DNA from 2 places in the Fusicatenibacter sp. genome. Region 2 is predicted to be linked to the other one. Evidence: predicted binding sites of a transcription regulator. Region 2 holds the regulator's gene; the other holds the start of a gene.

Region 1 (21,521 bases), on a different contig from region 2:
TTGCGGCGACGAAGGTCAGAATGAAAGAGACGCCGGATCAGATTTTACTGAAGGCAGAATACGCGCTCGACATCAACGACAGCTACGTGGGGGACTGCGTAATCGATATCGAGGTAAGACCGCGGGAAGGCGGAAAACTGAATTTATAAAAAAATACCCGGGAAGAATGAAAATCATTCAACTCGGGTATTTTCGCGAGCAACGAGCCAAAGTCCGGGCTTGCACGAGACCTTGGCGACTGCCGCGAAAGCAAAAAGAAACACGCAAAGCGTGTTTCTTTTTGTTTCAGATGAAATTTTATTTCTCCTCGCCGCGTGCTTTGCGGAGCATTCTCTGCCAGAAGCCGTTTTTCTTTGCCGGCTGCTCTAACGAACCGCGGATGCCGCGTACGCCGGTGATGTAGATACCGCTTACGGTAGCTTTGACTTCTTTTTTCACCGGGATCTGATCGAAGATAGCAGCGTCGCAGATCAGGGTCATGATTCTCGGACCGACTTTTGCTTTGACGATCGGCAGTTTTGCACGACGCATCATTTTCGGTGTCTGGTCGATGACCATCTGTGGAAGTCCGGAATCTTTCATGCGAAGCTTTTTCTTATCTATGATCAACATGGTGACCGTCTGTTTCATGGCCTCCATTTGTTCCTGCTGTGCGGCCTGTTTTGTCTGTGCTTTTTTACCGAAGTAATACAGCAGACCAAGGATGACAGCGATGACAGCTAATACGATTAATACGATAATCCAGGGTTTCATCCCTCTATTCCTCCTCTGCAAAAAAATAATGCGGGCATCGGTACATACGATGCCAGTCTATGTTCATTCTAACATTGATTCCGGCAAAACGCAAACACATTTTAGCGCAATCCAGGCGATTTTACGGTCGAAAATCATAAGAATTTCTAAAATCGGAGCCCCAGCCTTTTTTTTACCGGACAAGTATGGTAAAATGAGATTTACAACGCGCCGGGAACGGCGTAGTATGGAGGAAAATTCAAGAATGAAAAGAAAAGCAGCAGTCATGCTTCTGCTCATGACACTGGGAGCAGCCAGTGTGAGCGGATGTGGAAAAAACAATACAACAAGCAGCAGTTCCGTATCAAGCGCAAGCAGCACAAGCGCTTCCTCAGCATCCGATGCGTCGAGCGCAGGCAGCACATCGTCCGACAGCACAGCTTCCGAGGACTACGTTTCCCCGAGCGATGTCGACGGCATTCCGGTTGTAGACGAGGACGCAGATCCGGCGGACTGTGTGACACTCGGCGATTATAAAAACCTGACGCTGGAGAAGAAAGTAGAGCAGGTAACGGATGATGATGTACAGAACGCTATTCTGTCAGAGACATCCGTGACCATGGAAGATCCGGATGCCACCGTACAGGAAGGAGATACCGCAGATATCGCTTACGTCGGAAAAATTGACGGCGAGGAGTTCGACGGCGGAAGCAGCGATTCCTATAATCTGGTGATCGGTTCCGGAACATTTATCAACGGATTCGAGGATGGCGTTGTCGGCATGAAAACCGGTGAGACGAAAGATCTGAACCTGAAATTCCCGGATAACTATCAGAGCACCGATCTGGCAGGAAAAGACGTTGTGTTTACTGTTACTGTAAATGCGTTCACCCGCCCGGCAGAAAATATCGACGGATGGGAACTTGACGATGAGTGGGTAGCGGCAAACACCGATTACAGCACCGTAGATGATTATTATGCCGGAAAACGTGCAGAGCTTGAGGCAGCCAACGAGACAACCGCAGAAAACAATCTGCAGGATGACGCGATGCAGCGGGTAGCAGACGGCTGTACGTTCACCAAAATCCCGAAACTGTACATCGCCCTCGGCGAGGAAGATTATGATAAACGGTATACCAACTATCTGCAGAACTATGGCATTTCCCTGGATGACTATCTGGAGCAGTACGCAGACCGGGCAACCTACAATCAGGAGAAAGCAACGTATGCCGGAACCATGGCAAAGAGCGCCCTTCTTCTGGATGCCGTAAAAGAGGCAGAAGGCTGGACAACCGACGATCAGGATTACCAGGAGATCTTAAACGATGAGGCAGCCAACGCCAACATGTCCCAGGAGGATTTCCTGAACGCGGCAAATGATTATTATGGTGAAGATACCGTCGTGCGCAACATCATGATGGAGCGTCTGATCAACACCGTTCTTGACAACGCAGCCGTCAATACGGTAACCGTAGATGCAGACGGAAACACCGTAGAATAACGTTTACGAAAAAAATCACCCCGGAATACGGAAAGAAAATTTTCCAGTATTCCGGGGTGTTTCTTTTTCAGGATTTTCTAAAGATATTTATTTCGAAATCTTATGCCATAATTTTGCGGAACAGATCTTTCAGATCTTCAACGCTTGCATCTTTCGGGTTGCCCGGTGCGCAGGCATCTGCGTGTGCGGACTCGGCAAGGAACTGCAGGTCTTCTTCTTTGACTGCTTCGAGAACAGATGGGATTCCAACGTCTGCGGACAGTTTCTTAACAGCGTCGATCGCTGCTTTTCTGTACTCTTCCTGAGACATTTCATCGACACCTGCAACGCCCATAGCGCGTGCGATTTCACGGTATTTCTCACCGGTGCACTCCTGGTTGTATTCCATAACGATCGGAAGCATCATTGCGCATGCAACACCGTGCGGGGTATCATAAACAGCGCCCAGGGTGTGTGCCATGGAGTGAGCGATTCCAAGACCTACGTTGGAGAAGCCCATACCTGCGATGTACTGGCCGAGAGCCATTCCCTCACGTCCCTCTTTGGTGTTTGCAACAGCGCCGCGCAGGGATTTGGAGATCAGCTCGATGGCTTTCAGATGGAACATATCGGTCATTTCCCATGCAGCTTTTGTGGTGTAGCCCTCGATAGCGTGGGTCAGAGCGTCCATACCGGTGGAAGCGGTCAGTCCTTTCGGCATGGAGGACATCATCTCAGGATCAACAACTGCGATGATCGGCATGTCGTGCGGGTCAACGCATACGAATTTACGTTTTCTCTCTACGTCGGTGATAACGTAGTTGATGGTAACCTCTGCAGCAGTACCTGCTGTGGTCGGAACAGCGATGATCGGTACGCAGGGATTCTTGGTCGGTGCAGTGCCCTCAAGGCTTCTGACATCCTCGAACTCCGGGTTTGCGATGATGATACCGATGGCTTTGGAAGTATCCATGGAAGAACCGCCGCCGATTGCGATCAGATAATCAGCGCCGGATGCTTTGAAAGCTTCTACGCCGTGTTTTACGTTTTCGATGGTCGGGTTTGGTTTGATGTCGCTGTAAAGCTCATAGTCCAGTCCGTTCTCGGTCAGGATATCGGTTACTTTGGAAGTAACGTTGAATTTTACCAGATCCGGGTCAGAGCATACGAATGCTTTTTTGAAGCCGTGTGCCTTTGCCTCGTTTGCTATTTCAGCGATAGCGCCTGCTCCGTGATAGGATGTAGCATTTAAGTTAATACGATTTGCCATGATGAAAAAACTCCCTTCTGAATAAATGGATCTGCTGGAATCAGCAGCCGTTCGTTTTGTTTGTGATTATATTAACAAAATCGGAGGGAAACAGAAAGTGACAGAAGAAGCAAAGTGTAACACTTTTGAAAAATTTGACATTGTGCAAAAAATAACAAACCGGAATTTGTGAAAAATGACAAGAGCCGCAGCTCTTTCCGTTCAGGAAAGAAGCTGCAGCTCCAGAAACAGTTTTTTTAAGTCCTCCGGCATTGCGCGGACGAGAAGACCGGCCAGCTCGGAAGGGGTGATGTCCATCCCGCCAAGTACCCATTTTACGGTCATTGTGATCGATCCCTGGCAGTACATTTCGAGGAGAAAATGCATTTCCTGCGTCACCGGGCGGCCGCTTTTTTCGCGGATCAGGTTTTCGTAGAATGCCAGGATCAGTTCGAAATCATGCTCCCGCAGGGAGTTCTGCTTGTCGTAGCGGAAGGCGGCTGCGAAGAATGGCTTCTCCTCCTGGATGTACGTGAATTTCTTTTCCAGACTGTCGAAAACGGTCGTTCCGCGGCCCATATGTTCGAAGGATTTTGTAAGTAATTTATCAAAATACCAGTTGATCAGATCATATTTATCGAGAAAGTTGCGGTAGAAGGTCTGACGGGTAACGCCGCAGATTTCACAGATCTGGCGCACGGTGATCTCCTCGACCGGCGTCGTCTTCATGCATTCCTTCATGGATTCGGCAAGGCGGTATTTTGTTTTTTCACCTTTGGCAACAGATACAGTGGAATCAATCATCAGAGCAGTTTTCCTTTCGTTTCTAAAATCTTTGTATGGTTTATTATAACGCGAAACTGGAAAAATAAAAAGCCCTGAACACTTTTGAGAGTGACATCCTCCCCCACCTGTAGCTGGATGCAGAAAAACTGAAAGCATGTATGGAACGTCTGCTCAGCGAAAGAGAGCTGTACCGGCCGAATCGGGATAAAAAAGGAATTCCTAAGCGTCCGCGCTCTGTCTGACAGTGTAAAGGTATTACGCCCTATTGTTGAAACGGGACGGAAAAACTGCTATAATGATCTGAAATGATACAAAAATGAGACGAAATGAAAACACAGAAGATGTAAAAGAGAAAAGAAAGATTAAACAATAGGAGAAACCTTGATGGAAAATAATATTTTTTTCGCGGACAAAAAGCCGCTTCGTTTTGAGGAGTATTTAAAGTATGACGAGAACAGCAGAGGAAACTTAGGCGAAGAGCTTCCGGTACTCGTATACCGCATGCTGGAATACTCCCTGAAGGACGAACTGGTGCAGCGCTTCGGCAAAGAGACACAGGTAGAGATTTTCCGCAGCGCCGGACGCACGGCAGGTGAGTATTTCACAAAACACATGCTGGATATGGATCAGCCGATGGATGCGTTTGTCAATCAGCTGCAGAACAAGATGAAAGAACTGAAGATCGGTGTACTGCGGATTGAGGATGTCGATGAAGAGAGCGGAAGAATCATCCTCACAGTGGCAGAGGACGCGGACTGCTCGGGACTTCCGGTGCTCGGAGAGACGGTCTGCAATTACGATGAGGGATTTATTGCCGGAGTGCTTTCTACGTATTCCGGAAAAATGTATACGGCAGTGGAAGTGGACTGCTGGGCAACGGGTGACCGTGTCTGCCGCTTCCATGCAAATATAGAAGAGTAAGTGGTGTTGGATGGAAAACAGAAACTGTGAACAATTATTTGAATATCTGCGGAGTATCCTGTATGACACGAAGGTACAGCCGCTGGATCTGGAAAAGCTGGACGAACCGTATCAGAAGCTCGGCATGGGGCTGCAGTACCTGGACAAGATGATCCAGGAAATGAAAGCGTATTCTGCGGCTCTTTCGAAGGGCGATCTGTCCGGCACAATCGCGACCCGGGGAAATTCGCTGTGCGATAATCTGAAAAACATTCAGGCGAATCTGAATCATCTGACGTGGCAGGCAAAGCAGGTAGCAAAGGGGGATTATTCTCAGACGGTTTCGTACCTCGGTGAATTCTCAGATGCGTTCAACACGATGACGGCGCAGCTCCGTGAGCGGGAAAATGCGCTGCGGCTGGAAGCAGAGGTGGAGAAACACCACGCCGACATGGCGGAAAGCTACAATGCACTTCTGCTGGATCTGATCAGCGGAAGTGAAGAGGAAATTATTGTAACGAATGTGGACGGAACGAAGATTCTGTACTGCAACCGGGAGGGCGCAAGTGAGGATCTGAAGAATGAAGAGATCTACAAGATGTGTCTGCAGGAGGCGGCAAAAGAGCGGAGCAGTGATTCGGAGGCGCTGACCTCGGTGAAATGGTACTGGGAGGCAGAGGATTCTGAGCACCGCTTTTACAAAATCCGTTCGCGGACCATTGCCTGGGAGGATGAGAAGGCGTATACGCATATCATCCGCGAAGTGACCGAGACGAAACAGCGCGAGGAGATGCTGCGCCGGAAAGCCCAGAGGGATCCGATGACGGGGATCGGAAACCGCGCATTTTTCCTCGAAAAGGCGGAGGACATGCTGAAAAAAGAAGTCAGTATGGTGTTCTGCTACTGCGATCTCGATCATCTGAAATACATCAACGATCATTTCGGCCATGCCGAGGGCGACTGGTATATCCGCCATTTTGTACACACAGTGGAAAATCTGATCCGGAAAGAGGACATTTTTGCGCGGGTCGGTGGCGATGAGTTCTGCATTGTACTTCAGAACTGCCCGCTGCAGGCTGCAAAGGATAAGCTGCAGGTGATCCAGAATGCGTTCGAGAGCGAAAAGACGCACGAGTATCCGAAGAGCTTCAGCTGCGGTATGGTCGAGGTTCCCCAAGACCACGAGGAGCTGGATATCGTGAAAATTATCGAGGAGGCAGATGCGGTGATGTATCTGCAGAAGAAAAAACATCGGCAGAGCCAGCCGGAGCTGCAGAGAAAAGAATAGAAAAGTGTTTAGAAAAAAATCTCCGGGAAAACGGTGCATATCGAAATGCCGTTTTCCCGGAGATCTTTTAATTGGTTTTTACTTCGTTAGCAAAATATTCTTTTGTCAGCTCTGCCACCTTGCCCGAGAGCAGGAAGAGAGCGATCAGGTTCGGGATCGCCATGAGGCCGTTGAAGGTCTCCGCAATGCTCCACATCAGGCCGAGATTTGCGGTGGCGCCGAGGATGGCAACCAGCGAGTAAGCGGCCATGAAGTATTTCGTGATCTTTTCAGAGAACAGGAACTCGATGCAGCGTGCACCGTAAAGTCCCCAACCGAGGATTGTGGAAAAGGCGAAGCAGCACATCGCAAGTGCGGTGAACAGCGAAACCCAGTTTCCATACGTAGCGGTAAATCCGCTGATCGTCAGCTCCGCGCCGGCGGCCTGTCCGTAAGCAATGGAAGTGCCGCTGCAGAGGATAACGAGTGCAGTTAAGGTACAGATGACGATGGTGTCTGTAAATACCTCGAAGATACCGAACATACCCTGTTTGACCGGCTTTCTCGTATCGGCGCAGGCATGCGCGATGGAGCCGGTACCAAGACCTGCCTCATTCGAGAAGATACCGCGGGAGACACCTTTTTTCACACTCATGATCATGCTTCCGACGATACCGCCCGTCACAGCGGAAGGACGGAATGCACCCTTGAAGATCGACACGAAAACAGATGGAATCGTGTTGATGTTCAATAAGATAACGCCGAGGGCAAGGATGATATAAAACAGTGCCATAAACGGAACGAGTTTTTCCGTTACCTGTGCAATTCGTTTGACGCCGCCGAGCAGGATCAGCGCAACGAGCGCGGCGATGATGATTCCCTGGATTAAGTTGGAAAGCGAAACAGATTTTTCCGAGATCACATGGTAGTTCATCAGTGCGGAGTTGATCGCGGTTGTGATTGTATTAACCTGCGTTGCGTTTCCCGTTCCGAATACCGTCAGTACGCCGAAAGCGGCAAACAGGTAAGCCAGGAAATGCCATTTTTTGCCAAGGCCGTTTTTGATGTAGTACATCGGTCCGCCGACGAGCTCGCCGTTGGCGTTTTTCTCACGGTAGAAGACAGCCAGTGTAACCTCCGCAAATTTCGTACACATGCCGAGCAGGGCCGAAATCCACATCCAGAACACCGCACCCGGTCCGCCAATCGCGATAGCACCGGCGACACCGGCAATATTACCGGTACCGACCGTAGCGGCCAGCGCCGTACAGACCGCCTGGAACGGAGTAATTGCACCGTCGGACGCATCCTTTTTCCGGAACATTCGTCCGATCGTCGTGCGGATTGCATACGGGAATTTTCGAATCTGGAGAAAACGGGTGCGCAGACTTAAGTACAGTCCGACACCAAAAATACAGATCATAGCCGGAACACCCCAGATAAAATTGTTCACGGCAGTGTTGATGGTTTCAATCAGTTGGAGCATAGATACCTCTTTCTTGAGCCCATTTCAGATACATTCCGGTTTGCGAAGATGTTCTTAGAAACAGGCTCTGCTGTTTGATCAGTGAGAAAGCAGTTGCCGGTTTGTTGCGTAAAAACCGGCAACTGCAGTACATAATGAAAAAAGTATATCATCTCATCTGCAATTTTCAAGTTTTTTTCTGAAAAAAGCGAAAAAATAGAAAGAATCCGGCGAAGTATGATAGAATAGAGAAAAAACAGAAAAGAGGATTATTGCCATGTTTCAGGTAATTGATATGCACTGCGACACCATTCCGGCATTGCAGTGGAGGGAAAAACAGGAGCATCTTGCGGATGCGGATCTTCAGATCAATCTGGAAAAGCTGGAGAAAGGCGGCAGTCTCTGCCAGTGCTTTTCTCTGTTTACGTTTCTGAAGGGATTGAAAAATGAGACACCGTATGAGCATGTGAGAAAGCTGATTGATCTCTGGAGATCAGAAGTGGAACGATACCCGGATCGGATCCGCCAGGTAAAAACGTATGCGGATCTGATGCAGGTGCAGAAGGAAGGAAAAATAGGCGCGGTGATGACCGTCGAAGAGGGTGGTGTTTACGAGGGAAGCATCGAAAAATTGCATACGCTGTACGATCTCGGCGTGCGGATTTCCACACTGACCTGGAACTTCCCGAATGAGCTTGGATTCCCGAACCCGGCGCAGGAAGAGGGAAAACCATATCTTCCGGACCTTGCAAACGGGCTGACACCGACAGGAATTACCTTTGTCGAGGAGATGGAGCGGCTTGGCATCGTGATTGATCTGTCGCATTTAAACGACGCCGGAATCCGCGACGTTTTTGCCCACACGAAAGGCCCGGTCATTGCGTCCCATTCCAACGCGCGCGGCGCGTGCTTCCATCTGCGAAATCTTTCAGATGAAATGATTCGTCAGCTCGCAGAACGTGGCGGCGTCACCGGTATCAATTTCTGTCCGTCGTTTCTGCGTGAGGAGGAGCCTGCGGCGAAAAAGGCATCGACGATGGATATGGTACGCCATATGAAATATCTGCGTAAGGTCGGAGGCATCGATATCATCGGCCTCGGAACCGATTTTGACGGTTTCAGCGGTGAGACGGATGTGCCGGACACCGCGCATATGCAGCATCTCGCAGATGTGATGAGCCACGAAGGCTTTACAGATGAAGAGATCGAGAAGGTCTTTTCGAAGAATGTGCTTCGCGTGTTTAAGGAGTGCTGGAAGTAAAACTACAGCTCCGGCGACGCCGCCAGAAGCTCTTTCGTATAATCATTCTGCGGATGCGCAAACAGTTCTTCCGTCTCCGCACTCTCCACAATCCGTCCCTGTTTCATCACGAGGACGCGGTCGCACATCTGGTAGATGACGTTGAGGTCATGCGAGATAAAGAGAATTGAGAGATGAAGCTCCTCCTGCAGCTGAACCATCAGCTCCATGATCTGTTTCTGAATCGTCACATCGAGAGCGGAAACCGGTTCGTCGGCAAGAACCAGGCGTGAGCCCTGGATCAGGGCGGCGGCGATGCTGACTCTCTGCCGCTGGCCGCCGGAAAGCTCATGCGGGCGGCGGTTCAGATGTTCCGCGGAGAGACCGACCTTTTCTGCCATGGCAAGAACGCGCTGTTTTCGTTCCTCTTTTGGAACTTTCTGCATCCGAAGCGGCTCCTCTAAAATCCAGGAAATTTTTTTCGCCGGATTCAGGGAAGAAAACGGGTCCTGGAAAATCATCTGCGGATGATCGACACGCGAGACAATCTCGCCTTCGTCCGGGCGGATAAATCCTAAGATCACTTTGGAGAGCGTCGACTTTCCGCATCCGCTCTCACCGACAAGTCCGAGAATTTCATCCTCATGCAGTTCAAACGATACATCGTGAAGCACCTGTTTTTTCTGCTTTCCTTCCTGATAGGAGGCAGAGATATGGCAGACTTCCAGAATGTTGTTTGGATTACTTTCGCTCATGTGTTATGCCTCCTTTTCTGATGCTGAAGCAGTTTTATTCCGTTTCCGGAGGGAAGTCCGCCGGTTCGGAATCGCGTCGAGCAGGCGGCGGGTGTAGTCTTCCTGCGGATGGAAAAAGACATCGTCCACGCTACCGGATTCTACGATCGTTCCATGATTCATAACGATGACCCGGTCACACAGCGAGCGGATGACGCCGAGGTCATGCGAGATAAAAAGAATCGCCGTGTGATGGTGTTCGTTGATCTTTTTCAGCAGTTTTAAAATCTGCGACTGAATCGTCACATCCAGCGCCGTCGTCGGCTCATCGGCGATCAGAAGCTTCGGTTCGGTGATGAGTGCCGCGGCGATCATCACACGCTGGCGCTGGCCGCCGGAGAGCTGATGCGGATATTTTCTGCAGAGCACTTCCGGGTCGGGAAGCTCGACCTCGCGCATCATGGCGAGAACTTTCTCATGGCGTTCCGACGGGGTGCAGTTTCCGTGGAGCAGCAGTCCCTCCGCAATCTGTTCCTCAATCGTCAGAACCGGATTCAGAGACGTCATCGGCTCCTGGAAAATCATGCTGATTTCTTTTCCGCGGATGCGCTGCAGCTCGTCCCGGGAAGCGTGTGCCACGGAGGCACTTTCATAGAGAATTTCCCCGCCGGAGACAGCCGAGTTTTCTTTTAAGAGCTGTAAAATTGAGAGCGCCGTCTGCGTTTTTCCGGAGCCGGACTCCCCGACGATACCGAGCGTTTCGCCCTGCTCGAGGGAAAAGGAGATTCCTTTTACCACATCGGTCGGCGGCGTGGTATCGTAAAATGAAATTTTTAAATTGCGTACATCGAGAAGCGCCATATCAGTTACCGCCTTTCTTCTGTAATCCGTCGCCGAGCAGCGATACGCCGAGTGCCAGCAAAATGACGGCGAGACCCGGGAAAATTGCGCCCCACGGAGCGGTCATCAGATAGAGCTGGGCTTCAGAGAGCATTCGTCCAAGCGATGCATCCGGCGGCTGGACACCGATGCCGAGAAAGCTCATACCGGCCTCGGAGAGAACGGCGTTGTTGAAGCCGATGGCCGCCATCGAAAGAAGCGACGGAACGGCATTCGGCAGGATATGGACAAACATGATCCGCAGGTGCGAGACACCCATCAGGCGGGCACTTTTGACGTAATCCATGTCTTTGCGGGCAAGAAATTCGCTTCGTGTGACGCGGGCAAAGCTCGGAATAAAGACAATGCCGAGTGCGAGAATCACATTGTATTTGCCAGGTCCCAGCAGCGCAATAAACACGAGCGCCAGCAGGATACCCGGGAAGGAAACGATGACATCGTTGATACGCATCAGAATTTCATCGATCCATCCGCCGAAGTAGCCGGTGAAAGCACCGACAAGAACACCGATGGATCCGCCGAGCAGCAGCGTGGCGAAAGCGACGAAGAACGTCGTGCCGGTTCCCTTTAAGACGCGGCTGAAAATATCGCGTCCGAAGTGGTCACAGCCGAACAGATGCGAAAGGGACGGGGCAGCAAATTTCGCGGCGCCGTTCATCGCGTCCGGGTCGTACGGTGTGCAGAAAACGCCGACCAGAAGAAACAGAAACATAAAAACGGTGATGGCAGCTCCGAGGATCAGAGTGAGATTGCGTTTCTTTTTCATGATCTTAAAGCTCCTTTCCGTCTTTTACGCGGATCCGCGGGTCAATTCTGCCGTACAGCAGATCCACAGCGAAGTTGATGATGATAACGAGTGCGGCAATCAGCACAAGGATGCCCTGTACCACGGGATAATCGCGGTTTGAGATCGAAGTGATCAAGAGACTTCCCATGCCCGGAATTGAGAAAACCTGTTCCAGAATGATGCTGTTTGCCACGATATCGGCGATCGTCATGCCCCAGAAGGTCAGCACCGGGATCAGGGCATTTTTCAGCACATGGTGATACATGACGCGGTGCGCGCTGTTTCCGCGGGAATAGGCGGTGCGCACGTAGTCGGCATCCATCTGCGAGAGCACAGAGCTGCGCAGCATTTTGACCGCCATGGCACAGCGCGGAAGCGCGATGGCGGCAGACGGTGCAACAAGATAGCCGACAAAGGCGGTGAAGTTTTCGGAGATCGAAACGTAAGCGCCCGGCTGAAAACATTTGAGGATCAGACCGAAGAAGTATGTAATCAGAATGCCGATGAAAAATCCCGGGACGGACATGATGACCTGATTCAGCGTCATGATCAGCCGGTCGAGATGGCCCCCGGCGTGCTGCGCCGTGAAAATGCCGATCGGAATCGAGACGGCAAGGATCATCAGAAAGGCGATGATCGTGATGGTGATTGTAATCGGAACTTTATCGCGGATCAGATCGGTGACCGGCATCGAATAAGAATACGAGGTGCCGAGATCCCCATGGAAAAAGCCGGCTACCCACGAAGCATACCGTTCGAGAACCGGCCGGTCCAGTCCCATTTCTTTCTGCAGAGCCTCAATCCGCTCCGGCGTCGCCTCCGTTCCCAGCTGCGATTTCGCCGCGTCGCCCGGAATGACCGAAAAGGCGAAGAAGGATAAAAACGAGACGAGGAGCAGCGTCAGAATGAGGGAGCCGAATTTCTTTGCAATGTATTTCATAGATATGGAAATTCCTCCTTATATAATAGACGGTTGAAAAGTGCGTCGGTTTTATTGTAGACAAAGAACATGGAAAAGGCAAGTTAAATTTGGGATAATATCCGCAGAGAAAAAGGCTTTCTGCGTGACCGGCGGGGACCGTGCAAAAAGCCTTTGAAATTTTGTTGTTTCAGTTTTCCATTTCTCTCCCGAGATATGCCGCAGCCACCTGGAGCAGTTTTTTGTCGGCCTCATTCGGCAGGGTTTCTTTATCCTTTTCGCAGAGAATCACAGACCCAATGGCGTCCCCTGAGGAAAGAATCGGAAAGATGAGCTCCGGCAGGGGCGGGGTGGAGTCATCATCTTCAAGAATCGAAAAATAAGATTTCTCCCCCGGCCGCGCAATCACCATTTTCCGGTTTGAAATCGCCTCCTCCAGCCGGCTGCTGATCGATTTCCCGAGATAACTTTTCTGTTCCGGTCCGCTTGCCGCTACGATCTGTTCCTGATCCGAAACACAGACGAGACACCCCGTCACCGCCGAAATCGACTTCGTAAACCCGGCCGCACACTCCGCCAGTTCCTCCATCGGCGAGTATTTCTTTAAAATAATCTCCCCTTCCCGCCCCGTATAAATCTCCATCGACTGCCCCTCCCGGATCCGCATCGTACGCCGAATCTCCTTCGGAACCACCACACGCCCCAGATCATCAATCCTCCGAACAATTCCAGTCGCTTTCATATTAAAAATTCCTCCTGTTTCCACATACTTTCCATAATTTGTACTGTATGGGTAGTATGTGGAAAAAGGATGAAATTATACAAGAAAAGTCTATCCATTGTTATATCGAAAGTATATAATAAAGTTATTGTACGAACAGTTCGAACTGCGTTTTGAACTGCAGAAGAACAGGAGCGATTGAGGACTGAAATAGTTTCAAAAGGAATGCTGACAAGGGAAGGATGCAGGTCGTGCCATTCTCTCCGATCGCGAGCGGTCTGCTCTCCGGTAAAATCACAACCGGGACAAAATTTGATGCGGTGGACGATGTCCGCAAATTCGTTCCGCAGCTCACAAAAGAAAATATTGCGGCGAACCAGCCGATTCTACTTTGAGGGGGTGTGATTTCACCCCCTTTTCTGTTATGATTTTCTCAAAGAAAAGGGGGAATCTCTATGGATCTTGTCAAAATTGGAAAATATATTGCGGAAAAAAGAAAAGCGCTCGGCATGACGCAGAAGCAGCTGGCGGAGCAGCTCGGGATGAGCGATAAATCGGTCTCGAAGTGGGAGAGGGGCATCTGCCTGCCGGATGTGTCGGTGTATCTGGAACTGTGCAAAATTCTCGGCATCACCATCAATGAATTTCTCGCCGGGGAGGATATCAGTGAGGAGAATCTGACGGAGAAAGCGGAGGATAATCTGATTCAGGTTGCGAAAGACAGCAAGCATCGGCAGAAGCATTTAAAGAGCATGATTGCGGTGCTGGCGCTGACGGCGGTGCTGGCGATTGCTGCGGCTGGCGTGATGTGGTACCGCAGTGTGCGGACACCGAAAAATTTTATTGCACCGTATGACATGGATTCGCCGGAAAGGAACATCGCCCAGATACTTTCCGGACCGGACGGCGCGATGCTCTTTCAGTATTCGGCAGACGAGCCGTTCCAGACTATGACATTGTACTTGACGGAATATCACTACAGCGAACAGGTTTCCAAAACAGAGATCGCCGGGCTGGGTTATGATGACTTCAGTGATGTGACTTCGATGTCGAAGGGAATGATCGCGTTGATCCCGGATTTTGAGGCGTTTCAGGTGGATGTGTATATCACGGACAGTGCCTGTAAATATCAGACGAAGTTTTCAATTCTCGAAGGCGTGGAAAACCGGGAAGTGTTCGGCAGATCCGGCACAGAAATCACAGAGGATACTGCACTTGTCTATGATAAAGAGCTGGGATTGGGAGCATTCTTTTATGGAGAGAATGGACTGAGCGCGTATTCGGTTGAGGATTTGGAAAAGGGGAATGTGGAACTGAATAATGAGTATACGTATTGTGTCTCTGTTGAGTTTTCAAAATAGAAAAATGAAGTAATCCTGCACAGATCTTCTTGATAAAACAGTTAGACTGAGCTAATCTCATCTTAAGAGAATCTATTTTGGGAGGTGAGACGATGAGTGTAACTGTTTTGCGATTTCTGCTGGTGCTGGGAATTATCGGGCATGCGGTGAACATGTACTGCGACCGCATTATCAGCATATTTCCAAACGGCAGACTGAAGATTGAGGATATCAAAACCATCGGCGAGGAAGGAAAGATGGCGAAGCTGATGGAGGGCGTATCCGAGAAGGTACCGATGCGTTCCGCAGTCTGGGGCGCCTATTTGCTGGTGCTGCCGATTTTTATTGCGATGTTTCCGTTTCGAATCATCGGAACACTGCATATCGCGGCGATGGTTACGATGCTGGCGTGGATCTTTCTTGCATCGCATTCGGGCATCGTGAGAGTACAGAAAAACCGCGGAATCCGCTGCCTTTTTAGGGTAATGGGTTCCACGGTTTTTGCGTTATGTTTTTGCGTGTGCCTATTTTTCAATCGGGTTATCCAACATATAGATGACGCAGGCAAATCCCGCAATCATGGCGAACAGAACTGCACCGCCCAAAGCCTGATCAAACAGAACTGCGCCGACAAAGAAACCAGCAATTGCGACAAGCACCATAACAATCACAGACACGACCGTTCGAAATTTTTCCATGCATATTCCCTCCCTTTTCGTTTTTGCCGTATGAAAAAGTACTTTTTATATGGTTATTATAGTGCGGAATATGTCTTGAGACAATTGGACATTTGTTCTAAAGATGCCTGTGTTTTTTCTACTTTCGTCCTGACAAGATTTCCGTTACAATAAAGATACAAAAAAACAGGGAGGTCGTGGATGATGAAAAGAGTCAGGATATTTACCAAAATGATACTTTTGACAGCTCTAATCTGCATATGCCTCACAGGCTGCGGAAAATCAACAGCAGTTACGCTTCCGTTTGAGGCGGCTGATGTTGTAAGGATCGAAATGTACCGCTTCGTTGTACCGGCAAGCGCAGAAAAGAAAGAGATCACAGAACCAGAAGAAATTGCGGATGTATATTCGACATTTTCAAACTTAAAAGTAACCGACAAAGAAACCGAGCCGCTTACGGGAAGCACCGTGACGAGTTTTCGATTCTGTCTCTTGGACGGAACAAACTATGAAATCATTTACAACGCCGAAGGCGTCAAATCCGGCAGAGTGCAGCTGGGCGAAGAAACGAAGGATTATTTTACATCTGCAGACATCGGAAGCTTATGGGAGAACTGCCAGAAAGAAGCCGTAAAGGTGGATGAGGCGGAACTGCCTGCATATCCGTGATTCACAGAAACGAAATCAGCCGTCCGTTTGGAAGAGATTCCATTGGGCGGCTGAAGTTGTTTTATGCGGTTACGAGTTCATTTTTATCGAGGATATGGTAAAATCATGACATGGAGTTGTCATGTTTTGCGTGATAGTATGAAAGAGAGAAAGGAACAGCAATGAAAATAGACAGACAGTTGGGAATTTTGTCCGTGCTGCTGCAGAAAGACTCCGTGACGGCACCGGAGCTGGCGGAGATGTTTGAGGTGTCGCGGCGGACGATTAACCGAGATATTGAGGATCTGTGTAAGACAGGGATTCCGCTGGTGACACGGCAGGGGGTTCACGGCGGGATTTCGATTATGGAAGGGTATAAACTTGACAGAACGATGCTCACGCACAGCGAGATGCAGGATATTCTGGCGGGACTTCGGAGTCTGGACAGTGTGAATGGGACGAACCGCTACGGTCAGCTGATGGAAAAGCTGTCGGCGGGGTCTTCGGATTTTATGGTAGGGAACCAGTCGGTGCTGATTGATCTGTCGTCGTGGTATAAGGATTCGCTCGCGCCGAAAATTGAAATGATCCGTCTGGCGATCGGTCAGCACAGAGAGCTGGAATTTACTTATTATGCACCGGGAAAAGAGTCTGTACGCCGCATCGAGCCATATTATTTAATGTTCCGCTGGTCGAGCTGGTACGTGTGGGGCTGGTGTAAAACGAGAGAAGATTTTCGTCTGTTCAAGCTGAATAGGATGGACAAAGTGCAGATGCTGGAAGAAACATTTGCAGCCAGAAATGTCCCTATGCCGGATCTGAGCGATGAGAGAATTTTTCCGGGTGGAATCCGGGTAAAAGCATTGTTCACGGCAGACTGCAAATGGCGCCTCGTAGAAGAGTTTGGAACAGAATGCTGTCAGGAGCTGGAGGATGGATCACTTTTGTTTCAGGCAGATTATACCAACAAAGAAAACCTGATCACATGGCTGTTGACTTTCCGCGAAAAAGCAGAACTGCTGGAGCCAAAGGAGCTGCGCGAAGAATTGCGGCAGAGCATTCGGCGGATGCAGGCGAAGTATGAGGATGGAGGAGAAATATGATTGAGTCAAATTGTAAGATATGGGAGGCAATGCATCAGATGCGGTATTCCTGGATCGATGATTATCTGATGCAGAAACCAGGCGTAGAAAAGCTGCCGCCGCAGTGGAACTGGATCCGTTATGCTATCGGAGGGAAAATGTTTGCGGCTGTCTGTCTCGGAGAGCAGAATGAGCCATATTACATCACACTGAAGCTGGAGCCGTCGGAGGGAAGCTTTCTGCGGGAGCAGTACGAGGACATCATTCCGGGGTATTATATGAACAAACAGCACTGGAATTCCATAAAACCAAACGGCGCTGTGCCGGATGACCTGGTGAAAGATCTGCTGGATAAGGCGTACGGACTTGTGCTCGGCAGGTTCAGCAAAAAGAAACAGAAAGAAATTCTGGAAAGCGGGGATAAGGCGGATGGCTTTTGATTATAAGAAAGAGCAGAAAGAATTTTATCAACCGAAAAATCTACCAGAGATTGTAACCGTTCCGTCCATGAATTATCTGGCGGTGCGGGGAAAGGGAAATCCGAATGCCGAGGGCGGCGAATACAAAAAATCAATCGAGATTCTGTATGCACTTGCCTATACGCTGAAAATGAGCTACAGGACAGATTACAAAATCAACGGATTTTTTCATTACGTCGTCCCACCGTTAGAAGGCTTCTGGCGGCAGGAGGGGACAGAAGAAATTGATTATGAAAAGAAAGAAGATTTTCAATGGATTTCCGCCATCCGCCTGCCGGATTTCATCACCAGAAAAGATTTCGAATGGGCCGTACATACGGCAGAAAATAAGAAACATATCGATTGCTCCCGCGCAGAATTTCTGACAATAGAGGAAGGACTCTGCGTACAGATCATGCACCATGGATCTTTCGATGCAGAACCGGAAACAATAGAAAAAATGAATCAATATCTTGAAACACAAGGTTATGAAAACGACATTATGGATCAGCGCCGCCATCACGAAATTTATCTGTCTGATGCAAGAAAAACGGCACCTGAAAAATGGAAAACTGTGATCCGTCATCCGATTCGAAAAAAAGCAAATTGCTGATATGCAGAAAATAATTCAGCCGTCCGTTTGGAAGAGATTTCCATTGGGCGGCTGAGATGGCTTTATACAGTTGCAAGTTCATTTTCTTCAATGATAGTTTTTATTTTAAGTTCTTCCAAACCAGCTATATCAGCAATTTGAGCTGTAGTGTAGCCTTTTTGAAACATGTGAAGAATTATTTTTTGCTCTCCAAGTTGGATACCTGTTTTAATTCCATCTTTCAGTGCCCTTTCGCGAATTCCTTCACCTAAATTACACATAACATTCACATCCTCTCTGAGTGTCTGGTCTAAAGGGATCTTGTATTCTGTTTCTATAATATCGAGTTTCTGAGTCAGTGTCAACTCGTTGGAAAATAATGCGCAGAGAAGCCTGTGCAGTTCATATTTCTCATCAAGCGGAGGAAGATCAGAGAGTCCAATCAGAACAATATTAAGCAGATCAAGGCGCCCTTTCCAAGGATAGGAATTAATAAGACCTTCTTTTGTAAGATGAATATAGTCCATGCTGTTTTCTCCCATATTCATGCAGACCCAAATAGAGTAGACTCGTTTGAGCTGATTAAAATCCGATCCCGTAAAGTCCCGTTCTTTCTGGGAAGAAATCATTCGACAGGTATAGAAAACAGCTCGGTTTAAAATATGATATTCCGCAGGTTCTTCTTTTTGTGCTTCGATGTTGATGATAATCTGTGATAGTCCATCTTTTAGACGAACATAAAAAATAATATCAAATCGGATCAGCCCCTCATTTAGTTCCTGATTTTCGGAATTAAAACCGACGATGCGCAGCCCGTCCTTTTCTTTTTCACTATTGGTAAGTCCGGGATCTACAGGAACTGTACTGATGTAAGGTTCCCCTTCGATACAGGAAACAATATCTGCCGCACGCATTCCCTGGAATTCTTTTACCGTATGAACAAGGATATGAGCTAAAATCATTTTCTGACTGAGCAGACGTTTGGCACTTGCATCATATTGTGCCGTTTTGTCCGTTGCGTAAATCGTATTTTTCATTTCTGTATGCAACAAAAATACCCTTCTTTCTTTTCTGCTGCATCTCAGAAATGTTTTGTACGGGTATTATAGCGCCAAAAGTGTTTTAAAACAATTGGGAATTTATTCTAAAGATTTTTGGGTTTTTTCTAACTTTCTTTTTGAAAGATTTTCTGATTCCTTTGCATATATCAAGTTTTAGATTATAAAAATGAGATACATTCAGATTAACGAGAAAATCAGCACTTGCACTCACCTCCTCGTCTGTGTTATAGTTACCGCTGTAAGGGAATGAAGTTCTCCAGAAGTAGAAATACTTAAAACGCTTAATCAAAGCTGATGACTTCTGCGATAAAAAACGCAGGGGCATCAGCTTTTTCTGCGTCTGTAAGGAGGAAATACTATGTTACTGAGTGTTGCACTGATTCTGCTGGTCGGCATGTCCATGGGATGGATCTGCCAGAAGGTGAAGCTGCCGAGCCTGCTTGGCATGCTGCTGACGGGAATGGTTCTGGGGCCGTACATGCTGGATCTGATTGATGCGAGTATCCTTGGGATTTCGGCGGATCTGCGGAAGATTGCGCTGATTATTATCCTGACGAGAGCAGGCCTTGGACTCGATCTTTCGGCTTTGAAAAAGATTGGAAGACCCGCCGTTATGATGTGTTTTGTCCCGGCATCATTTGAGCTGCTGGGGATGATTCTGCTGGCGCCGCGTTTTATGGGAATGAGCGTGCTGGAAGCCGCCGTTCTCGCACTCGTGCTGACCGCGCCGCTGGGGGCGTTTGCAATTGATCTGACATATAAGAAGCTGTTGGCGAAAGAATAACCCCAAATTGATATGCAGAGCAGGGGTCAGTCCGGCGGTCAGGGCGAGCTAGTCCTTTCCGAATAATATGAATGGGTTCAACTGCAATGTTTTTGCATCAATTTCTTTGGACATTTTACATCCTTTCTATCCTCGTGAAGGGGATTTAAAATCGTATCACACGTTTCTCTTTCCGTGGTTTTGCCGCCGGATGACGATCCTCTTTTCTTGGATATCCAAGAAGTAACTGCATCACCGCATAATACCCGTCCGGGATTTCCCATTTGCGGAGGATTTCCTGTCCATACGGATCTGCAAAGGCAGTCCACCCCTGGCCGATGTAGCAGGAGCCGATGCCGAGGGAGTCGGCGAGGAGCATCATGTTTTCGGCGGCGACGGCGCAGTCATCGACGGAGAAGAGAAAATTGCGCGGGGCAAACAGGGTGATGACGGTCGGTGCGTCGTAGAATGCATTAATCAGTTTCGGGTCATCCGCGATGCTCGGCTGTTCTTTCGAGACAAAGTTAGTTCCGGTCGCCATGCGCGGGTTGGAGTTGGCGCGTTTGATTTTTCCGAGCTTTTCATTTGCCTCCCGGTTCTGGCACACTGCGAAAATCACGCCCTGCCGTCCGCCTGCACTCGGCGCATACATACCTGCCTGTAAAATCTGTTCCAGTTCTTCTTCTGTAATCTGCGCCGGATCAAACCGCCGGATTGCGCGCCGGTGCATGATTGCTTTCATTACTTCATTTTCTTTCATTTCAGAGTACCTCCTTCCAGCACTGTGGATCTGCCGCATAAAAATTGCCGTCCTTTCCGCTTGCAACCGCCGGGCAGCCGCGGCAGAATGCCAGCAGTTCACATTTGGAGCATTTCTCGAATTTCGTATAATCCCGATACGTTTCCATCTGTCCAACCCACACATCGGCAATCCGGTCCGTAAAAACATTTGCCACATGGCTGTTCTGCACGCGGCGGCAGGCGTAGAGATCGCCGTTCGGGAGAATCGTCAGATGACAGTTTCCGCAGTTGCAGCCGCCGTAGATCATGCCTTCTTTTGCATAAGACGGAATCTGGAATGCGCCGGTTTCGTATTCGTAGAGCATCCACAGGTGATCCTTTTTATTGAAATACGTTTTGCATCCCATCGCCTCATATTCCTTAAATTTCCGGTCACAGTCCGCCAGCAGTTTTCGATAGCGGAGCGGTTCGATGTTCGTATCTTTTTCCTCACTGGTCGGGCAGTAGCGGGCAAACGCGTACACATTGACACCGGCTGTTACGACCGCGTCGATGATGTTAGGCACTTCGTCAATATTTGTGCCGGAGACGGTCGTCATCACGACGGAACGGATATCGGCGCGGTTGATACAGCCGATTTTTTCGAGTGTAATATCGAAGCTGCCCGGTTTTCGGAACCAGTCGTGCGTTTCACGCATGCCGTCGATCGAAAGTTGATATTTCTCACATCCGCATTCCTTCAGCCGCCGACAGACGTCATCTGAGAGATGAAAAGGATTGCCGAGAATCGTGAACACAATGTGGTGCTCTTTGAACAGCGCGAGCAGTTTCCAGAAGTCCGGGTGCAGAATCGGGTCACCGCCGGTGAGATAGAAATACGGTGTGCGGTGGTAGACCGCACAGAAATCAAGACAGTTGTAAAATGTATCCTGCATCTGATCCCAGGTCATGGAATCGAGGTGTTTGCAGTTGTTTTCCG
Region 2 (8,036 bases):
ACGATAACGATCCGGCGTTTTACGCCTTTTAAAATCGTTTCCATGTATTTAATATTGCCTGTTTTTCCGGAGGTATTCACAAATTTCATCCGGCGCTTCAAAAAAGTCCGCCCGGAGTCCTTTTGGGAACCCGTGATTCTGATCTGCTTTGCTCAGATTGACTGCAATCCTCTGATAATCTCGGATGCTGTTACATAGGAAGCACTGCTGTTTTCTTCCGCAGCCTCTCCCGCTTTTCCATGCGCATATGCCGCCAGTGCCGCTGTTTTGGCAAGGCCGATTTTTTTCTCATTTTTTTCACACTGACGTTTCGCTGCAAAGGCGCCTGTGATTCCCGCGAGCACATCGCCGCTTCCCGCCGTCGCAAGCGCACTGCTTCCGCTTGTGTTTATGTAATACTGCTCACGCCCTTTCTCTGCTGTCACGGTTACGGAATCCTTTCGTACACAGCAGGCCTGGTATTTTTCGGCGGCCCTTCCGGCGCTTCCTGCCGGGTCACGCTGGCATTCTGCAATGGTCGTGTGCAGCAGCCGTGCAAGCTCTCCTACATGAGGCGTTAAAATTTTTTCTGCCCGGCAGCCCGAAAGAAACTCCGCATCTTCCGCAATCAGGTTCAGCGCATCTGCATCCAGAATAAGAGGAACTTCTGTGTGCTGCACCGTAAAAACGAGCAGTTCTTTTGCCGTCCGGCTTTTGGAAAGTCCCGGTCCCGCAACAACAGCGTCCGCCCAGGCGAGATCCTGCAGCAGGGCTTCTTCCGGAAGCGGCTCATCCTCCTTCCAGAAATCCGCCATTGCTTCCGGCAGGGCACAGAAAAGCGGCGTACGGTTTCTTTCCTCTGTTACAACCTTTACCATGCCGGCACCGGATGCAAGGACTGCCCTGGCACACAAAACAGCGGCTCCGCACATGGCACCGGAACCGGCAAGTACCAGCACCTTTCCGAAGGTTCCCTTATTTCCCATCGGCGTGCGGGTAAGAAACCGGTCCAGATCTTCTTTTTCCACCGAACCGTACCAGGGCGTCTCCTCTTCTCCTGCATCAAAGCCGATTCCGATGTCACGGACCAGGACCTCTCCGGCATATCGTTTTCCGGGATCAAAAAGAAGCCCTGGCTTTGCACAGGCAAATGTCACCGTGGCTCTGGCTTTCACCGCCGCATCAAGGACCTCTCCGGTATCCGTGTGGATCCCCGAAGGGATGTCCACGGCGAGAACGGGGACGCCGCTTGCGCAGATTGCTTCCACTGCTCTCCGGTACTCCCCTACCAGCGGGCGGGATACGCCAATTCCAAAGATGGCATCTATGATAACAGTATATTCCCGGAAATCCGGATTCTTAACCTCACGGACCCCATAATTTTCCGCAATTTTCTTCTGTGCTCTCATGCCTTCACTGTATTTTTCCGGATTTCCAAGACAGAACAGTTCCGCATCCACGCCTTTCGTCTTTAAAATCCGTGCAATTGCCGCACCGTCCCCGCCATTATTTCCGGGACCGCACACGGCAAGAACTTTTCCTGTATCCCATGTTCCATTTTGAAGTTCCTCCACACAGGACAGCGCCGCGCGCTCCATCAGTACCAGGGACGGCACTTCCATCGTTTCCATGGTATTTCGGTCTGCCTGCTTCATCTGTGCTGCTGTAAGAATCCGTTTCATCGCTTCTCCTCCTTTTCCCGCATCTTCCGGGGACTTAACAGAAAAAGCCTCCGGTTTCCCGAAGACTCTCCTGCTTTTGTTTTTTGTTTCTTAATTGTTCTTTGGATGCTCCGCCTCATATCTGTTCAGATTGTAGGAGAGACGCATCAGACTTTCGGAAAGATGGACATTCTCTACGATCACATCTTTCGGAAGTTTTAAGTTCAGATCGGTATGTGCAAAATTCCAGATTGCTTTCACACCATTATCCACGAGGATCTCTGCCATCTCTACCGCTTTTGCTTTCGGCAGTGTCAGAGCTGCGATCTCTACGTTGTGCTCCTTGATAAATTCCGGAAGCTCGTCCGCCATGCGGATTTCAATTCCGCGCACGGAAATTCCTTTTAATACCGGGTTGACGTCAAAAATACCGACCGTTTTGAATCCGCTTCTTTCAAAGGCCGCGTAATTGGCAAGCGCCTGTCCCAGATTTCCGGCTCCGACAAAAATCATATTGTGGACTCTGTCCAGACCTAAGATTTTTCCAATCTCACTGTACAGATACCGCACGTTATAACCATATCCCTGCTGGCCGAAGCCGCCGAAATTATTTAAATCCTGGCGAATCTGGGAAGCTGTCACTTTCATCCGCTCGCTCAGCTCACCGGAAGAGATCCGTTCTACTCCGTCCTCCAGCAATTCGCCCAGGTAACGATAATATCTAGGAAGTCTTTTGATAACTGCCCGAGAAATTCCTTTTTCTTCCAAGATAAATTCCTCCTTATTTACACCTGCATATACTCATATTATATATGGTTGATAGAAAATTGTCAAAGATTTCTTGAAATTTTGTGTATTACTCTCTATAATAAGGATGGTGTATTATGTCAAAATACAGAAATATGTTATCTGGAGGAACCACATGATTCTTGCATGTCAGAATATCTCGAAAGCATTCGGGACAACGGAAATTATCAAAAATGCATCTTTTCATATAGAAGAACGCGAAAAAGCCGCACTGGTCGGCATCAACGGTGCCGGAAAATCGACGCTGTTAAAAATCATCATCGGCGAAATGAGGGCCGATGAGGGAGAGGTCATCCTCTCCAAAGGAAAGACGATGGGCTATCTCGCCCAGCATCAGGATCTGACCGGACACCTTTCCATTTACCAGGAAGTGCTGACCGCGAAACAGAATCTGATCGATATGGAGGAACGCCTCCGTCAGATGGAAAGCGATATGAAGACAAAATCCGGTGCAGAGCTGGATGAACTTCTTTCCACCTACACCCGCCTCTCCCATACCTTTGAACTGGAAAACGGATACGCGTACCGCAGTGAAGTCGTCGGTGTTTTAAAAGGTCTTGGCTTTTCCGAGAGCGATTTTGAAAAACAGGTGGACTCCCTCTCCGGCGGTCAGAAGACCCGCGTGGCACTTGGTAAACTGCTGCTCACCAAACCGGACATCATTCTGCTCGACGAGCCGACCAACCACCTCGATATGGACTCGATCTCCTGGCTCGAGACGTATCTTTTAAATTACAGCGGAGCCGTCCTGATTGTCTCCCATGACCGTTACTTTCTCGACCGCGTTGTCACAAAAGTCGTTGAAGTGGACAATAAAAAAGTAACAACTTTTGAGGGAAACTATACCGCCTACAGTCAGAAAAAAGCAATGCTCCGCGAGGCCGCTTACCACGCCTGGGTCAACCAGCAGCAGGAAATCCACCATCAGGAGGAAGTCATCGCAAAGCTGAAATCCTTCAACCGGGAAAAATCCATCAAGCGCGCCGAGAGCCGTGAAAAGATGCTGGACAAAATGGATGTTCTCGAAAAACCGACGGAAGTACGCTCCGATATGCGGATCCGTCTGGAGCCGCGCATCACCAGCGGAAACGATGTGCTGACCGTCGAGCATCTCTCCAAAGCCTTCCCGGGACAGACGCTTTTCCAGGATCTGAATTTCGAAATCAAGCGCGGGGAGCGCGTCGCAATCATCGGAAACAACGGAACGGGAAAAACGACGATCTTAAAGATCTTAAACGAAGTCATCCGACCGGATGCCGGCTCTTTTACACTTGGAAGCCGTGTACAGATCGGTTACTACGATCAGGAGCATCAGGTGCTCCACATGGAAAAGACCATTTTCCAGGAGATTTCCGACGCGTATCCGTATCTGACAAACACCGAAATCCGAAATGTGCTGGCCGCCTTCCTGTTTACAAACGATGATGTCTTCCAGCCGATCCACACGCTGAGCGGCGGTGAGCGCGGACGAATTTCCCTTGCCAAGCTGATGCTCTCGAACGCCAACTTCCTGATCCTCGACGAGCCGACCAACCACCTCGATATCGTATCAAAGGAGATTCTGGAAAACGCGCTGAAGGATTACACTGGAACGGTACTGTACGTGTCCCACGACCGTTACTTTATCAATCAGACTGCAACCCGGATTCTGGAGCTGACGGGACAGACACTCGTCAACTATATCGGAAATTACGATTACTATCTGGAGAAAAAAGAAGAGCTGACCCGCATCTATGCTCCTGCTGCCGAGGCCGCCGCACTGGAAGAAACATCTGCTCCTTCCGAAGCCTCCTCCACAAAGCTGGACTGGAAGGCGCAGAAAGAAGAACAGGCACGCCTCCGAAAGAAAGAGAACGAGCTGAAAAAGACGGAAAAACGAATTGAAGAGCTCGAGACACGCGATTCGGAAATTGATGAAGAAATGTCAAAACCGGAAGTCGCAACAAATGTCGCAGAGTGTGTGAAATTAAGCAAAGAGAAAGCGGAAATCGCCGCAGAACTTGAAGAGCTGTATGAAAAATGGGAAGAGCTTGCCGAGTAAGCCTGGCTTTCCCCGGAAAAGTGTAAAATCAAAATTGGTCCACTGGACCAATTATTGATATGCTTGGCAACAGAAAAAGCCGGTCCGGTACATCCTTTTTTGTGGGAATGCCGGATCGGCTTTCTTTTTCTGCTTCGTTTGATTATTTCTCCAGCTCCTCGCGGATGGCCAGGATGAAATCACGGCTGTTTAATACGGTCGGATTTTCCATGGTGGTGATCAGCGCAAGGTCTTTTGTCATCTTTCCGCTCTCGATCGTTGTGATCGTTGCTTTTTCCAGACGGTCTGCAAATGCGGAAAGTTCTGCGTTTCCATCCATTTCCCCGCGTTTTCTGAGTGCGCCGGTCCATGCAAAAATGGTGGCCACGGAGTTGGTGGATGTTTCCTCGCCTTTTAAGTGACGGTAATAGTGGCGCTGTACGGTTCCGTGCGCAGCCTCGTACTCGTAATATCCATGCGGAGATACGAGAACCGAAGTCATCATCGCAAGGGAACCGAATGCGGAGGACACCATATCACTCATGACATCACCATCGTAGTTTTTGCATGCCCAGATAAAGCCGCCCTCTGCTTTCATGATACGGGCAACAGCATCGTCGATCAGGGTGTAGAAGTAGGTAATGCCTGCCTCTTCGAATTTCCCTTTATACTCTGCATCGAAAATTTCCTGGAAAATATCCTTAAAGCGATGATCATACTTTTTGGAAATCGTATCCTTGCTTGCAAACCACAGATCCTGTTTTGTGGACAGCGCGTATTCGAAACAGCTTCTCGCAAAGCTTTCTATGGAATTATCCAGATTGTGCATACCCTGAATGACACCAGCGCCGGTGAAGTTGTGAATCAGTTCTCTTGTCTCGGTGCCATCCTCTGCGGTATAAACCAGCTCTGCTTTTCCCGGTCCCGGAATCCGGATTTCTGCGTTTTTATATACATCGCCGTATGCATGACGGGCAATCGTAATCGGCTTTTTCCAGTTGCGCACGCACGGCTCGATGCCTTTTACAACAATCGGGGTACGGAAAACAGTTCCGTCGAGCATGGCACGAATGGTTCCGTTCGGGCTCTTCCACATTTCTTTCAGATTGTACTCTGTCATACGCGCTGCATTCGGCGTAATGGTGGCACATTTGACTGCTACACCGTATTTCTTGGTAGCGTTTGCGGAATCTACGGTTACCTGATCGTTCGTTTCGTTTCTGTGTTCCAGTCCAAGATCGTAATATTCCGTTTTCAGATCAATAAACGGGAGAAGCAGCTCATCTTTGATCATTTTCCAGAGAATTCTGGTCATCTCATCTCCATCCATCTCTACCAGAGGAGTGGTCATCTGAATTTTTTCCATAGTAGGCCTCCTTTTTCTATTCCCGTTTATTGTATAAAGTATCAAATGGCTTGTCAAGTCAAAATTCGCCTGATTTTTTGGTATTTTCCTATCAATTCGCTCAATTTTTGCAGGATGATCGATATTTTCCTTCATTTTTCTTCTGTTGCATTGTCACGCATCGTCTCACAGAAGTGAAAGAAAACGGTCTGTCTGAAGCATTCCATGCCCCTGACGGTTACGCGGAAGGCCAAGATCTCTTGCCGATTCGCAGAGCAGCATTTTTGCCTGGACATTGGTAAGATCCGGAACCCGTTCAAGTGCCAAAGCCACGGCTCCGGACACCCGCGGCGCCGCCATCGATGTGCCGCTCTTCACCACATATTCCTTTCTGCTTCTTCCAGGCGCGCAGGAAATGAGACGTTTTCCAGGCGCGACAAGATCTGGTTTGCAGACGCAGTCCCGTGTCGGGCCGCATCCGGAGATTCCTCTTCTTGGCTCCAGCAGATCGCCCGCTCCCACGGTGATCACTTTTCTGCTGCTCCCCGGCGCCGTAATACTGCCCGGAGCGGGTCCCAGATTTCCGGCCGCTGTCACAACAGTGATCCCGTCATCCCAGGCGCGCTCCACCGCCTGCACGAGCAGATCATCCACCGTTTTTTCCTGCTCTGTTGTTCCCACTGAAATATTTAAAATGCGGATATTAAGTCTTATTCGCTCTTTGCACACCCAGTCAATCGCCGCAAGGATATCCTGCTTTCTGCCGTTTCCCCTGCGGTCAAGAATTTTTGCTACCACAAATCTGCATTCCGGTGCCGTACCCCGGTACTTCCCGCCGGATGCTCTTCCGCTTCCGCCGAGGATTCCGCAGACATGCGTCCCATGCCCATTATCATCGTAAGGCGTCTCCCGCCCGTACACCAGATCCCGGAACGCCGCAATCCGGTTATCAAAATCAATATGCGGAAAAATCCCTGTATCCAGCACCGCCACGGTAATTCCTTTTCCTGTCAGAATTTTCTGCTCGTTCATCGCAAAGCTCCGGCGTATTCTTATTTTATGGTATGCAAAAAGGCTGCCCTTTGCAAGAAACAGCCTTTTTCTTATCAACTCTTTTAAAATTGTATCTGTTTTTCCATCCGCTTCAGTTCCGGCAGAACCAGAGCCAGCATGGTAATAAAGCAGAGGCTTCCGCCGATTACATTCGATACCGGCTCGGCGAGGAAGACACCGTCAGTTCCCATGTGGAGCGCGTACGGCATCAGATAGGTGAGCGGCACGACAATGAATACTTTGCGGAGCAGGGAGAAAAAGATCGCCTGCTTCTTTTTATTCAGGGATTTGAATACGGTCTGGCCGATATACTGCAGATCCATGAATATAAATGCTGCAAAATACTGCTTCAGCGCCGGTACCGCATCCTGGATCAATACAGCGTCTGAACTGAAAATACCGATCAGTACATGCGGAATCAGAATAATAACGCTCCACATCACTGCCGTGTAGCCAAGAATCATTGCGCTCATGACACACATAGCCTTACGAACGCGGGCCGGGCGGCGAGCGCCGTAGTTATAGCTTAAGATCGGGGAGGTTCCCTCATTCATAGCGTAGATCGGGGTCTCGACGAGCTGGCGGACACTCGATACAATCGTCATAACAGATATGTAAATATCACCGCCTGTCACGGAAAGCACATTGTTGCAGCAGATGGTGACAAGGCTGTTGGTGAGCTGCATGATAAAACCGGCAGTACCGAGGCTTACGATATTTTTTGCATAGCCTGTGCACTCGGAAATTTCATTTTTCCGCACAAACCGTACTTTCAGCTCCGCTTTCCGGGTCAGGAAGTACAGAACAAAGACGGCGGAGAGCGTCTGGGAAATGACGGTGGCAATCGCGGCACCCTGTACGCCAAAGCCAAGTACAAAGATAAACAGCGGGTCAAGCAGCAGATTTGCGACGGCTCCGATCGTAACGGAGAACATGCCGACCGTTGAATAACCCTGCGCATTGATAAACGGGTTCATGCCGGTCGCAACCATGGACGGCAGTGTTCCGATCAGGTAAATCATCATATAAGGATACGCGTAGACCATCGCATCTGCCGATGCGCCGAACAGCGTCAGCAGCGGACGGGCAAACAGAAAGCCGATGACCATGAGGACAACGGCACAGGCGCAGACCATGGAATAAGATGTATTCATGATCGTTTCTGCCTTCT

The links. The regulator Rex, encoded in region 2, represses fermentation and respiration genes when NADH is low (regulators of the CRP and FNR family bind a similar motif). The targets are predictions, from matches to a motif close to ATTGTTAANTANTTAACAAT.
Region 1: the regulator Rex is predicted to act here: its motif matches at 3,542-3,561, upstream of fucO (lactaldehyde reductase).

The regions. Positions count from the first base shown of each region.
Region 1 is NZ_CDRRUH010000040.1:4,736-26,256, reverse strand. It holds gene ACY2VW_RS09645 (YwiB family protein) at 1-149, shown strand, start outside; gene ACY2VW_RS09640 (hypothetical protein) at 298-753, opposite strand; gene tig (trigger factor) at 998-2,233, shown strand; gene fucO (lactaldehyde reductase) at 2,334-3,482, opposite strand; gene ACY2VW_RS09625 (TetR/AcrR family transcriptional regulator C-terminal domain-containing protein) at 3,684-4,265, opposite strand; gene ACY2VW_RS09620 (V4R domain-containing protein) at 4,632-5,168, shown strand; gene ACY2VW_RS09615 (sensor domain-containing diguanylate cyclase) at 5,179-6,435, shown strand; gene ACY2VW_RS09610 (alanine/glycine:cation symporter family protein) at 6,503-7,900, opposite strand; gene ACY2VW_RS09605 (dipeptidase) at 8,157-9,140, shown strand; gene ACY2VW_RS09600 (ABC transporter ATP-binding protein) at 9,143-9,874, opposite strand; gene ACY2VW_RS09595 (ATP-binding cassette domain-containing protein) at 9,878-10,714, opposite strand; gene ACY2VW_RS09590 (ABC transporter permease) at 10,716-11,519, opposite strand; gene ACY2VW_RS09585 (ABC transporter permease) at 11,524-12,480, opposite strand; gene ACY2VW_RS09580 (stage V sporulation T C-terminal domain-containing protein) at 12,650-13,201, opposite strand; gene ACY2VW_RS09575 (hypothetical protein) at 13,423-13,575, shown strand; gene ACY2VW_RS09570 (helix-turn-helix domain-containing protein) at 13,636-14,541, shown strand; gene ACY2VW_RS09565 (hypothetical protein) at 14,634-15,371, shown strand; gene ACY2VW_RS09560 (hypothetical protein) at 15,429-15,866, shown strand; gene ACY2VW_RS09555 (helix-turn-helix transcriptional regulator) at 16,028-16,948, shown strand; gene ACY2VW_RS09550 (MmcQ/YjbR family DNA-binding protein) at 16,945-17,367, shown strand; gene ACY2VW_RS09545 (GyrI-like domain-containing protein) at 17,357-17,998, shown strand; gene ACY2VW_RS09540 (Rpn family recombination-promoting nuclease/putative transposase) at 18,061-19,026, opposite strand; fluoride riboswitch at 19,272-19,349, shown strand; partial or broken gene ACY2VW_RS09535 (cation:proton antiporter domain-containing protein) at 19,397-19,765, shown strand; gene ACY2VW_RS09530 (nitroreductase family protein) at 19,968-20,561, opposite strand; gene acgM (radical SAM/SPASM domain protein, ACGX system) at 20,563-21,521, opposite strand, start outside.
Region 2 is NZ_CDRRUH010000041.1:20,215-28,250, forward strand. It holds gene ACY2VW_RS09785 (hypothetical protein) at 1-89, opposite strand, end outside; gene ACY2VW_RS09790 (NAD(P)H-hydrate dehydratase) at 153-1,661, opposite strand; gene ACY2VW_RS09795 (redox-sensing transcriptional repressor Rex) at 1,752-2,408, opposite strand; gene ACY2VW_RS09800 (ABC-F family ATP-binding cassette domain-containing protein) at 2,563-4,488, shown strand; gene ACY2VW_RS09805 (NADP-dependent isocitrate dehydrogenase) at 4,631-5,833, opposite strand; gene ACY2VW_RS09810 (S8 family peptidase) at 5,999-6,844, opposite strand; gene ACY2VW_RS09815 (MATE family efflux transporter) at 6,928-8,036, opposite strand, start outside.